Regions from separate parts of the Shewanella sp. FJAT-52076 genome, predicted to be linked through region 2. Evidence: predicted binding sites of a transcription regulator. Region 2 holds the regulator's gene; the other holds the start of a gene.
What was found. The regulator MetJ, encoded in region 2, represses methionine synthesis genes. The targets are predictions, from matches to a motif close to TAGACGTCTAGACGTCTA.
Positions count from the first base shown of each region.

Region 1 (5,451 bases), 590 kb from region 2:
GCTCTCCAATGAAGCCGACTTTCAAATCCGCCAGCCACTCAAGTTGCCAGCATTGCTTAGCCTGTTTGCCTGGGATGAAGCCACCTTTTTACGACAGACAGAAGGCAGCGCCATTCGTCGCATTGGCCATAAAAGGTGGCTGAGAAACATTGCTGTGGCGCTGGGTAATGCCCCAGCAAGCAGTGATATTCTGAGCGCCCTGAACGCCAGGCTCAGAGATGAAGAAATCGATGAAATGGTGGCAGAGCATATCCACTGGGCCATCGAGCGTCAGCAAAATGGCCTTTCAAAAGACAGCCGCAAGACCTCACGGCTGATACGCGCCATCGAAAAAGGCATGCCCAGAGACGCCTAAGGCGTATCCAGAGTGAAACCGATTTTCACCGTCACCTGCCAGTGGGCTATCACGCCCGCTTCGAGGTGACCGCGGGTTTCAACTACTTCAAACCAACGTAAATGATGCAGTGACTGCGCCGCCGCAGCCACCGCATTACGAATGGCATCGTCGCTGCTGAGGGTAGAGGAACCTGTGATTTCAATTATCTTGTAGACATGATTCATGGCAAGCCTCCTTGGGGCGGGGATGCAGCCTTAAACTGCTACCCCGATACTGTTACCTCAGTATAGTCGCTGATTTCAGCTGCAAGGCTCAGCCCAGGCGGCGACGCAGCTCGCGGGTGGCATCCACCATGTTACGAAGGGCCAGCTCTACCTCATCCCAGGTACGGGTTTTAAGGCCACAGTCCGGATTTACCCACAGCTGCCGGAGCGGAATACGCCTGGCAGCCCTTTCCATCAGCGCTGCCATGGCTTCAACATCCGGCGTGTTGGGCGAGTGGATATCGTACACACCCGGACCAATTTCAGCTGGATACTCAAAGTCTTCAAAGGCACCCAGCAGCTCCATGGCCGAGCGACTGGTCTCGATGGTGATAACATCGGCATCCATGGCGGCAATGGCAGCTATGGTGTCGTTAAACTCGCTGTAGCACATGTGAGTGTGGATTTGGGTGTTATCCCGCACGCAGGCCGCGCTCAGCTTAAAGGAGCCCACCGCCCAGTCGAGATAGGCCTGCCAGTCACCACGGCGCAGTGGCAATCCCTCACGGAAGGCCGGCTCGTCAATCTGGATAATGGCGATGCCTGAGCGCTCCAGATCCGCCACTTCATCACGTATGGCCAGCGCAATCTGCTTACAGATGGTTTCGCGGCTGATATCTTCCCTGGCAAAAGACCAATGCAGAATGGTCACAGGCCCGGTCAACATGCCTTTCACCGGCTTGTCGGTGAGGCTCTGGGCGTATTCGGCCCAGTCGAGTGTCATAGGTTTGGGACGCGACACATCACCGTAAATCAAAGGCGGTTTTACGCAGCGACTGCCATAACTCTGCACCCAGCCATTTTTGGTAAAGCCGACACCGTCGAGCTGCTCGCCAAAGTATTCCACCATGTCGTTACGCTCGGCCTCACCGTGTACCAGCACATCGATACCGAGTTTCAGCTGACGGTCGATGGTATCGCGGCACACCTGTTTGAGCTGGTTATCGTACTCAAGGGCGCCGATTTCCCCTTTACGGAAACGGTTACGCAGGCCACGAATGGCGGGAGTCTGCGGGAAAGAGCCTATGGTAGTGGTTGGCAAGAGTGGCAATTTAAGCCGCTGTTGCTGCTGTTGCTGGCGCACTGGGAACGCGCTTTGACGCTCAAAATCTGCATTGGTGAGTGCATCCAGCCTGGCGGCAACTGCCGCATCGGCCGCCTGGGCACGCTCAGCGCGGCGGGCCACGCACTCGGCGGCAATGGCAGCAGCGTCTGCGCCATTGGGTAAGCTCAGCAGGGTATTGAGGCTTCTCAGCTCCAGCAGCTTCTGTCTGGCAAAGGCGAGCTGGCGTTTAAGTTCAGGCTTAAGCGCGGTTTCCACATCGAGGTCCACCGGTGTGTGCAGCAGCGAGCAAGAGGTTGCAAGCCACAGGCGTTCGCCAAGATCTCTGGCAACCGGCGCAATGCTCTCGGCAATCAAATCAAGATCCGCAGCCCACACATTTCGGCCATTGATAAGGCCGAGACTCAGTATCTGCTGCTGCGCAAGTCTCGGCAGAAAGACCTCCAGCTGCTCAGGGGCAGACACCAGGTCCAGATGCAAACCTGCCACCGGCAGCGCCTGAATAATGTCGGCATGGTGTGCCACAGAGCCGTAGTAAGTGGTCAGCAGCAGCTTAACCGACACGCAGGTAAAGGCCTGATACGCGCTGGCAAAGGCTGCTTGCCAGCTCTCGTCCAGATCCAGTGCCAGCACAGGCTCTTCGATTTGTATCCAGGTCACGCCCTGAGCGGCAAAACGCGCCAGCAGCTCAGCATAGGTGGCGAGCAGCTGAGGCAGCAGACTTAATTTGTCAAACTCACCGCCGTAGGCTTTGGACAAATACAGGAAAGACACAGGGCCCAGAATGCAGGGTTTGGGGTCATAGCCCAGCGCTTTCACTTCTTCGACTTCATCAAATAGCTGGGTCCAGGCGATGGAGAAGGTTTGGTCGGCGTGAAGCTCGGGCACTATATAGTGATAGTTGGTGTTGAAATACTTGGTCATTTCCGCCGCTGCGGCGGCTTTGCCGCTTGGCGCGCGGCCTCGGGCAACCCGGAACAGGGTATCCAGGTCGACCTTGTCGCTATCGCGGTGGCGTTGAGGAATCGCATTCAGGGTTGCCGCCAGGGTCAGCACCTGATCGTAGTAGGCAAAGTCCCCCACTGGCAATCGTTCCACGCCGGCGTCAGCCTGCCACTGCCAGTGGGCCTGACGCAGTGCCTTGGCCTGCGCGCGCAGCTCATTCTGGGACAACTCTCCACGCCAGTATTGCTCGAGGGCGAACTTCAACTCACGGCGACGTCCTATCCGTGGAAAGCCAAGACTATTTAATTGCATATTGTATACCTTCTTGGTTTAATATGAGCACATTTCAAAGAGGAACACCTGTTAAACAATTTTTAATAGGCGTCTGGACGTCTAGAAGTTTATTGTGGTAGTCTTCTGGCAAGCAAACGAATTGCGTTCACGGGCAACATGAACAAACTTCATGTGGAGTAGAGATGATAGAGCTAAGACACCTTCGAACCCTGATGGCACTGAAAGAAAGTGGCAGCCTGGCAGCTGCGGCCAAAAAGCGCTTTGTCACCCAGTCTGCGTTGTCTCATCAGATCAAAGAGCTGGAAACCCGCATCAACTCCCCCGTGTTCGTGAGAAAAAGCAAACCCCTGTCTTTTACTCAGGAAGGCGCCCGACTGCTGAATCTGGCCGAAGAAATTCTGCCTCGGGTGATGGAAACCGAGTTTGTATTGAAGAAAGGTCTGGAAACCGACGCCAACCTGTTGAAAGTGGGTATTGAGTGTCACAGCTGCTTTCGCTGGCTGATGCCGGTCATGGAGGCTTTCAGGGCTGAATATCCGGATGCGGATTTGGACTTGTCCAGCCGTCACCTGTTCGACTCGCTGAACGCACTGGAGTCCGGAGAGCTGGACATAGTACTGACATCCGATCCCGTCCCCGGACATCAGCTGGCTTATCAGCACCTGTTCGACTTTGAAGTACGCCTGGTGGTGGCCAAAGAACATCCGCTGGCGAGCAAGCACCAGGTACTGCCAAAGGATCTGGCAGGCTTACCCATCATCAGCTATCCGGTACCATTGGAACGCCTCGACCTGTTCCGCTTATTTTTGGAGCCTGCCGGCATTGAGCCCGGTGTGCAAAAGAGCTGTGACCTGACTTCGGTGCTGTTTCAACGCATCGCCTGTCAGGATGGTATTGCCGCCCTGCCCAGTTGGTCCATCAGTGAAGCCCAGGGCCTCAGCCTCAGCAGCTTGCGCCTCGGCGCCGAAGGGTTGAAACGTCCTTTATTTGGCGCCTATCGCCGTGGTAGTGCCAATTCCCGCCAAATACAGCGCTATCTTGAATTGGTGGCAGCAGAAGGCCTGGCCCGTCAGCCGCGGTAATGCCATAGCAACACCAGTTTGACGGCTGCAAGCCGTTATTTAGAAAGCATAAAAAACGCCTGCTATTGCAGGCGTTTTTTATAGAGTTCAGTAAATTACAGCGGATTGAGCAGCAAGCCACGCATCGACAACACCCGGCGCAGTACCAGGCCGGCCGAGTTGGGGTTGCGGGTTTGGCGCAGGTTGTGAGCAATCATAAACTCTTCTTTGAGCTCTTCATCGAGGCCGAGTGAGTCAAAGGCTTCCAGCGTCAGGGTTTGCTGTTGGGTATCGATAATTTGCTTGATTATGCCCAGAGGGAATGACTCGTCCGATTCGGCATTGAGATACGCAAAGGCTGTCAGTGCGATCATCTGCCCGAACACACTGAAGAGCGCCAGAGTCTGAACCTCGTCCGGGTCAATATTGTTGCTCACCAGATCTTTGAGGCTATCCACCGCCGATGCGGCAATGCTTTCTGTCAGGCGCCAGTACCCCAGGACCAACTTTTTATAGGGCTGCGGCAGCTCATCGAGGCGTTCTTTCAAATAAAAGCTAAAGGCGTAGCGGTAAATGTTCACCTGCCCCAAACGGATAAGCGCATCCTTGAGACTGCGGTTTTTACTGTTATGGGCGCCCCCCACATGTGCGGTGGTGCTTCGCCACAATAGATGCGCCGCCAGTGCCGGATCGCTGGAGACAATATCAACAACATTACGCACATCACCATCGGCAAGGATAGCCTTCTTCAGTGGAATGAGAATTCCCCTGCGGCCTAATACCTGCTCTTCATTGGCGATGATCGCCCTGATTTGAGAAAAAACCTGATGCTCAAGCTCAGTCATGAAACTAACCTATTTTTGTCCGGGCAATCAAAAAGGGACTCAAGTTTGGCCTTAGCAATAAACCCGCCCTGGCTGTTATTATCGGGGAATTTACCCATAAAATCCTGCCCATGGTCAAGCTGATTTCCGTCCGTTTCAGCAATTTTCAGAAAGCCGCCTCAAAAGGCTCCGCTCTCACTCGCAAGCTGGTAAATTTCTTCCGCCAAAAGCTGATATCCGGCGTCATTTAAATGAACAGTGTCCGATTTCATGGCGCTTTGTGACAGGAGCCGCGGTAGCGTATCCTCAAGCAGTGGCAGGGAAAATTGCTCAGCCAGTTCCTGATACAAGGGTAACGGGGATAAAAACACCTTCCGGTCTGGAACAGCAATCAAAAGCACAGGCACCTGCCTTCCCTGAGCTTCCCTAATCATAGCTTCCAAATTGCGCTTAAGCTGTGCTTTATCCTGATTTCTGAGGATATCATTGCCGCCTTCCAGCAGGATAAGCAGATCCGGTTGGGTTTCATCGAGTAAATCAGCCATTCGTGCCAGCCCTTCGGTGGTTGTTTCACCTGATACCCCGGCGTTAATCACTTCGCAATCGCACAGACGGGAAAGGTGGGCGGGATAATCCATGCCATCACTGGCGCCAACCCCAAAAG
Region 1 is NZ_CP080415.1:3,133,150-3,138,600, forward strand. It holds gene queG (tRNA epoxyqueuosine(34) reductase QueG) at 1-355, shown strand, start outside; gene K0H79_RS13765 (dodecin) at 352-561, opposite strand; gene metE (5-methyltetrahydropteroyltriglutamate--homocysteine S-methyltransferase) at 650-2,920, opposite strand; gene K0H79_RS13775 (LysR family transcriptional regulator) at 3,085-3,984, shown strand; gene K0H79_RS13780 (HDOD domain-containing protein) at 4,080-4,808, opposite strand; gene K0H79_RS13785 (GDSL-type esterase/lipase family protein) at 4,967-5,451, opposite strand, start outside.
Region 1: the regulator MetJ is predicted to act here: its motif matches at 2,995-3,012, upstream of metE (5-methyltetrahydropteroyltriglutamate--homocysteine S-methyltransferase).

Region 2 (5,451 bases):
CCACTTCAGAGAGGTTAGTCACCACGGGAGCACTGGCCTGAGAGCTGGTTGGAGCAACCAGGGTGAAGTCGGTATGGGGGGCATAGCTTGAGCGCACCGCCATGCTCACCTGGGTGTTAAAAAGGGGCTGCAGTGTGCGGCTGTGCAGCACGGGGGAACCCAATCGCGCCAAGCGGTCGGCCTCAGCAAGAGACATGCTCTTGAGCAGCTTGGCATCGTTTATCTTATTCGGGTCGGCGTTAAACACCCCTTCCACATCGGTCCAGATGGTGACCCGTTCGATATCCGCCAGACTGGCAATCAGGGTCGCAGAAAAGTCAGACCCATTGCGGCCCAGCAGCAGGGTTTCACCGGCCGGGTTGGCACAGATAAAGCCAGTGATTACGATGCGTTCGTTTTCATGTTCGGCCAGCATGGCGGCCACTTTTTCGCGGGACTCCTGCTCGCGAATATTGGGCACGGCACCTTCATCTGCCACCAGTATGCTGCAGGCATCCACATGGCTTGCCGCTACGCCGGATTCACGCAACAGCGCCGCCATCAGCCTGGCGGACCAACGCTCGCCAAAGCTCACCACATGGCTGGTTTGATAGTCGTTGAGCGTTTCCAGTGACAAGAGGCTGATCAGCTGCGCCTTATCGGTGGACAAACGCTCTCGCAGATAGCGGGCCTGCTCGGCACTCAGCAACTGTTCAATCAGGTTTTGCTGATAGCTTATCAGCACCTGCAATTCTTCCTGCCACAGCGCTTTGGCATCACGCAGCGAAAGCAGCTTATACAAAAAGTTGGTGGTTTTACCGGCGGCGGACACCACCACCAGGTCGTCGCTGTGGCCCTGGGTCAACAGGATATGGGCCACGCGGCGGTAACAATCGGCATCGGCCAGACTGGAGCCACCAAACTTATGCAAATGACAACGCGCCATCACTGACTCCTATTCAACAGGCTGCTACGGCAGCCAGGCCGGCTTGGATATCGGCCACTAAATCTTCTGCATCTTCAATCCCCACCGACAGGCGCAGCAGGGTGTCTTTTATTCCGGCCTCGGCGCGGGCTTCCGGCACCATGGCTCTGTGGGTCATAGTAGCGGGCACGGCAACCAGCGACTCAACGCCGCCCAGGCTTTCGGCCACACTGAAGTGCTGTAAGGCTTCGAGGAAAGCCACCACTTCTTTTTCGCCCCCCACCAGCTCAAAACTCAGCATAGCGCCAAAGCCTTTTTGTTGCCGTGCGGCTATCTCATGGCCCGGGTGGTCCGCAAGGCCCGGGTAATACACCTTGCTCACCTGGGGGCTGTTTTTCAGTACTTCCACTATGCGCTGGGCATTGGATTGATGCTCGCGCACCCGTACGCCCAGGGTACGGATACCACGCAGGGTGAGATAACTGTCAAAGGCACTGCCGGTAAGGCCCAGGGTGTTGGACCACCAGTGCAGGGTCTCGCCCAGTTCGGCATCTTTGGCAATCACGGCGCCGCCCACCACATCGCTGTGGCCATTGATGTACTTGGTAGTGGAGTGAATCACTATATCGGCGCCCAAAAGCAGTGGCTGCTGCAAAATGGGCGACAGGAAGGTGTTGTCCACCACCACCAGGGCACCAACTTTGTGGCTGGCAGCACTGATGGCCTGAATATCCACCACCCGCAGCAGCGGATTGGATGGGGTTTCGAGCCATACCATGCGCGGCTTTTGGGCAATCACGGCCGCCAGCGCAGCATCGTCGGTCTGGTCGACCACGGCCAGCTTAAAGGCCCCTTTTTTGGCGAGGTTGGTAAAGAGGCGATAGCTACCACCGTAACAATCGTGGGGCACGACCAGGAGATCGTCCGGCCCCAGCAGGCTGGTCACCAGGGTAATGGCGGCCATGCCGGTGCACGTTATAACGCCAGTCGCACCCTGTTCCAGCTCGGCCAACGCCTCGCCCAGAATACAGCGGGTCGGATTACCCGAGCGGCTGTAGTCGAATTTGCGCGGATTCTTGTGGCCATCGAAGGAATAATTGGTCGATAAATAGATGGGAGGAACCACGGCACCGTGCTGGGTATCGCTCTCTATGCCCTGACGCACCGCTATGGTGGCTGCTTTGCGCTGTGTCATTTTGTACTCCTCCGAGGTTACCGCACGGAAATAAAGATGTCTGGATGGCTAAATTTACCTAAGCACCGGCAACAGGTCAATAGGCATCAAGACGTTTAGACGTCTAAACGTAAGAAAATCTGTTGATGTTTAGGGTGATTTCGCAGCAATAATTTGACTGTAGTTTGTAAGGGTTTAAAATCTCCTGCGAATTTTGGAATAAACAGGTGAGTCAATGACTGAGTGGAATGGCGATTACATCAGCCCCTATGCTGAGCACGGCAAAAAGAATGAGCAAGTGAAAAAGATCACCGTGTCTATTCCTTTAAAAGTGTTGAAGATCCTCACTGACGAACGTACCCGTCGCCAGGTGAACAACCTTCGTCACGCCACCAACAGTGAACTGCTGTGTGAAGCTTTTTTGCATGCTTACACCGGCCAGCCACTGCCAAACGACGATGATCTGTCCAAGGACAAACCCGACTCCATCCCATCAGAGGCGAAAAAACTGATGGATGAGATGGGCATCGAATGGGAAGACATGGAATAACTCTCCCAGCTGTATATCACAAGGACCCGAATGGGTCCTTGTGTCGTTTCTGGAGTCGCTTTTGATGTTTCCCGATCTCATCACCCTGGTCCTTGCCCTGCTGATTATCTTCAGTGGTGCCCTTATCCAAAGCCTGATTGGCTTTGGTCTTGCCGTGGTTGCCAGCCCGCTGCTGTATCTGGTTGAACCCGAGCTGGTGCCCGTGCCCGTTATTCTGATGGGCTTCTCCATTGCCCTGCTCACTTTGCTCAGGGAACGCAGCGCTCTGGAGTTTGCCGGTCTGCAATATGCCCTGCTTGGACGCATTCCTGGGGGCATTCTGGGTGCCAGCCTGCTGCTGATGGCCCCACAATCCATACTGGGACTCGCCATTGCCGTGATTGTGGCGCTGGCCGTGATGCTGAGTCTGATGAAAATCAGCGCTCCCATCAATCGCCTGACCCTGTTTATCGCCGGCACTGTGTCCGGCGTGTTTGGCACCATAGCCGCCATTGGCGGCCCACCGATGGCGATTCTGCTGGCCGGTAAAGACCCCAATAAATTCCGCGCGGCCCTGTCGGCATTTTTTATCTTCAGCTCATTGATAGCCTTGAGTATCCTGGCCTTTGCCGGATTGGTTACTGTGGCGCAGCTCCAATGGTCAGTCATACTGTTACCCGCGGTATTTTGCGGCTACTGGGTGGCGGGTCGGCTCCTTGGGCGGATCGATAAACAAAAAACCAGAGTCGCTACCCTGGTTCTTTGCTCAATCAGTGCACTGGTGCTGGCGACCAAGTCACTTGTGGTATTGCTGGCCAGTTAATGCGGCGACGGTGCTGCTTTAAAAGTGATAGGAGCTTTGCAGCACAGCGCCCAGGGTGTCTTTATCTCCCCACATACCGGCCAGATCCAGCTTGAATCCTGAACCTATCTGAAAGCCGGTACCGAACGAATAGAGATCGGCCGTCATATCATTGAGATCCTGACGGTAACCCACCCGCAGCGACAACCAGTCCAGTGCATGCCATTCAGCGCCCAAACGCCAATATTTGGTGCCCTCAAGACCGACAAATTTCTCGTTGTCCATCAAGTCCAGATCTGAACTCAGCTGCCAATTGCCGCTTTGAAACGCGGCGCCAATGGTGACCATGGGGCCTACCCGGAAAGTTGCACTAACCCATTCAGACTCTATGGTATCCAGCTCACGCTCAATCAGGTTGCGGCCCACCAGCCCCAGGGTCAGTCCTTCCATGGGCATCAAGGCAATACCGGCATCCAGGTTAAAGCCCGTGTCATCGTTGCGATAGTCGTCGCTGTCGAAATCACCGGCATCGAAGTTGTTGGCACTGACGGCATAGTTAAAACTGTCGAGCCGCTGCAGTTTGGGGGTCAGGCCCACGGTCACGGGCATATTGACGATGGATAACGGCAAGCTGACCGAAAGCGCCAGCTCAGACGAGGCACCGGCAATCACCCGTCCCTGAGAAGTTAAATCCTCCAGCGCTGGTGGCGCTTGTGGGTCCAGGGCTTCCAGAAGCTGGATGTCGGCATCACTGATGTCCGCTACGGCAATGCCATCGAGGTAACTGCGGTAATACACACCCCAACTAATCCCCTTAGTGGGCATGGCAAAACTGAATCCTATGCCTGCAGAGGCATAAGCGGTATTGCCATCCAGCCCCCGTAAATCACCCAGCAGGGCCTGGCGAAAGCTGTCGATGGCATCCACATCCCCTCCGTCGATTGCCGCATCCAGGCCGTCATAATTATCTTCGAGGGTATCGAATTTATCGGTCATATTGTCCTGGTCAGAGACCTCGGCTCCAAGCACAGGAATCAGCAGCCCAAAGTCCCCTTCTGTGTAACCGGGCAAAGACAGGAGTGCTGGGTTCATCCAGGGGGCCGCCTCCAAACTGGCCGACGCCACCCCCGTGCCGCCCAGGGCGTCACTTCGGGCTTCAAATACATCCTGGGCAGCAAAACTGTATGGACAGAGTATCATCCCCAACGAGGCGGCGATGAGTTTCATCTTCATCCTGTTCTCCCTGATTTTTCTGTTTTTGACCCGGCAACGATCTTTTAAAAGCTTAGTTCAGCGTGGAACAACGCGCTGAAATATCATCATAAAAAAAGCCCGCATTGGCGGGCTTTTTTGGTTAATCGATTCGAGCAATCAAGACAGATAAGATTGACCGGCGTAAAGGATGAAATGCCGCAGTGCAAGCACCCCAATCAGGCTGGCGCAGGCCGCAGTTACCATGGCGCTGCGACCATGTTTACCGCTGAGGCGCATCAGCAGCGGCACCCCAAAGCCGATAGCCACTACCCCAATCCAGAACACCGATGCCCAGAGTCCGCCAGAGAGGGATGCCAGGGCCGCCGCCGCTGCGCCACCTTTGAAATACAGCGCAGTAAACAGCATAAACAGGAACAGCATTTCCATGCCCATCACCGGAAGTTCAAAGGCGTGCTGCCGCTCAAGGTCGCCAGAGTGGTCACCCGAAGCCTGGCTGCCATGCTTATCGCCACCAAACATCAGTACTGCCAGTAAACTGTTGGCCGCAGCTCCCGCCGATAAGCCAGACACCAAAAACAGCGCAGGCAGCACCGCGGTATTGAGCATAGGATAGGCATTCATCGCAGAAATCAGGAAACCGGTATAGGCCCCCACCACCAGCGACAGCAAAAAGAGCGCACCTTCCAGCATGCCGCGAAGCTTACCAAGGCTATCGGCAAGGCCGGTGAGGAAGCCCAGGCCACACTTTGGCAGCTCATCTTTGAGCACCACCAGCGCATAGGCAAAGGTCAGCGGAATGTAAGCCAAAAGCGCTATCACCCCAATCG
Region 2 is NZ_CP080415.1:3,725,676-3,731,126, forward strand. It holds gene K0H79_RS16495 (bifunctional aspartate kinase/homoserine dehydrogenase II) at 1-925, opposite strand, end outside; gene metB (cystathionine gamma-synthase) at 939-2,099, opposite strand; gene metJ (met regulon transcriptional regulator MetJ) at 2,314-2,628, shown strand; gene K0H79_RS16510 (sulfite exporter TauE/SafE family protein) at 2,693-3,430, shown strand; gene K0H79_RS16515 (conjugal transfer protein TraF) at 3,449-4,642, opposite strand; gene nrfD (NrfD/PsrC family molybdoenzyme membrane anchor subunit) at 4,781-5,451, opposite strand, start outside.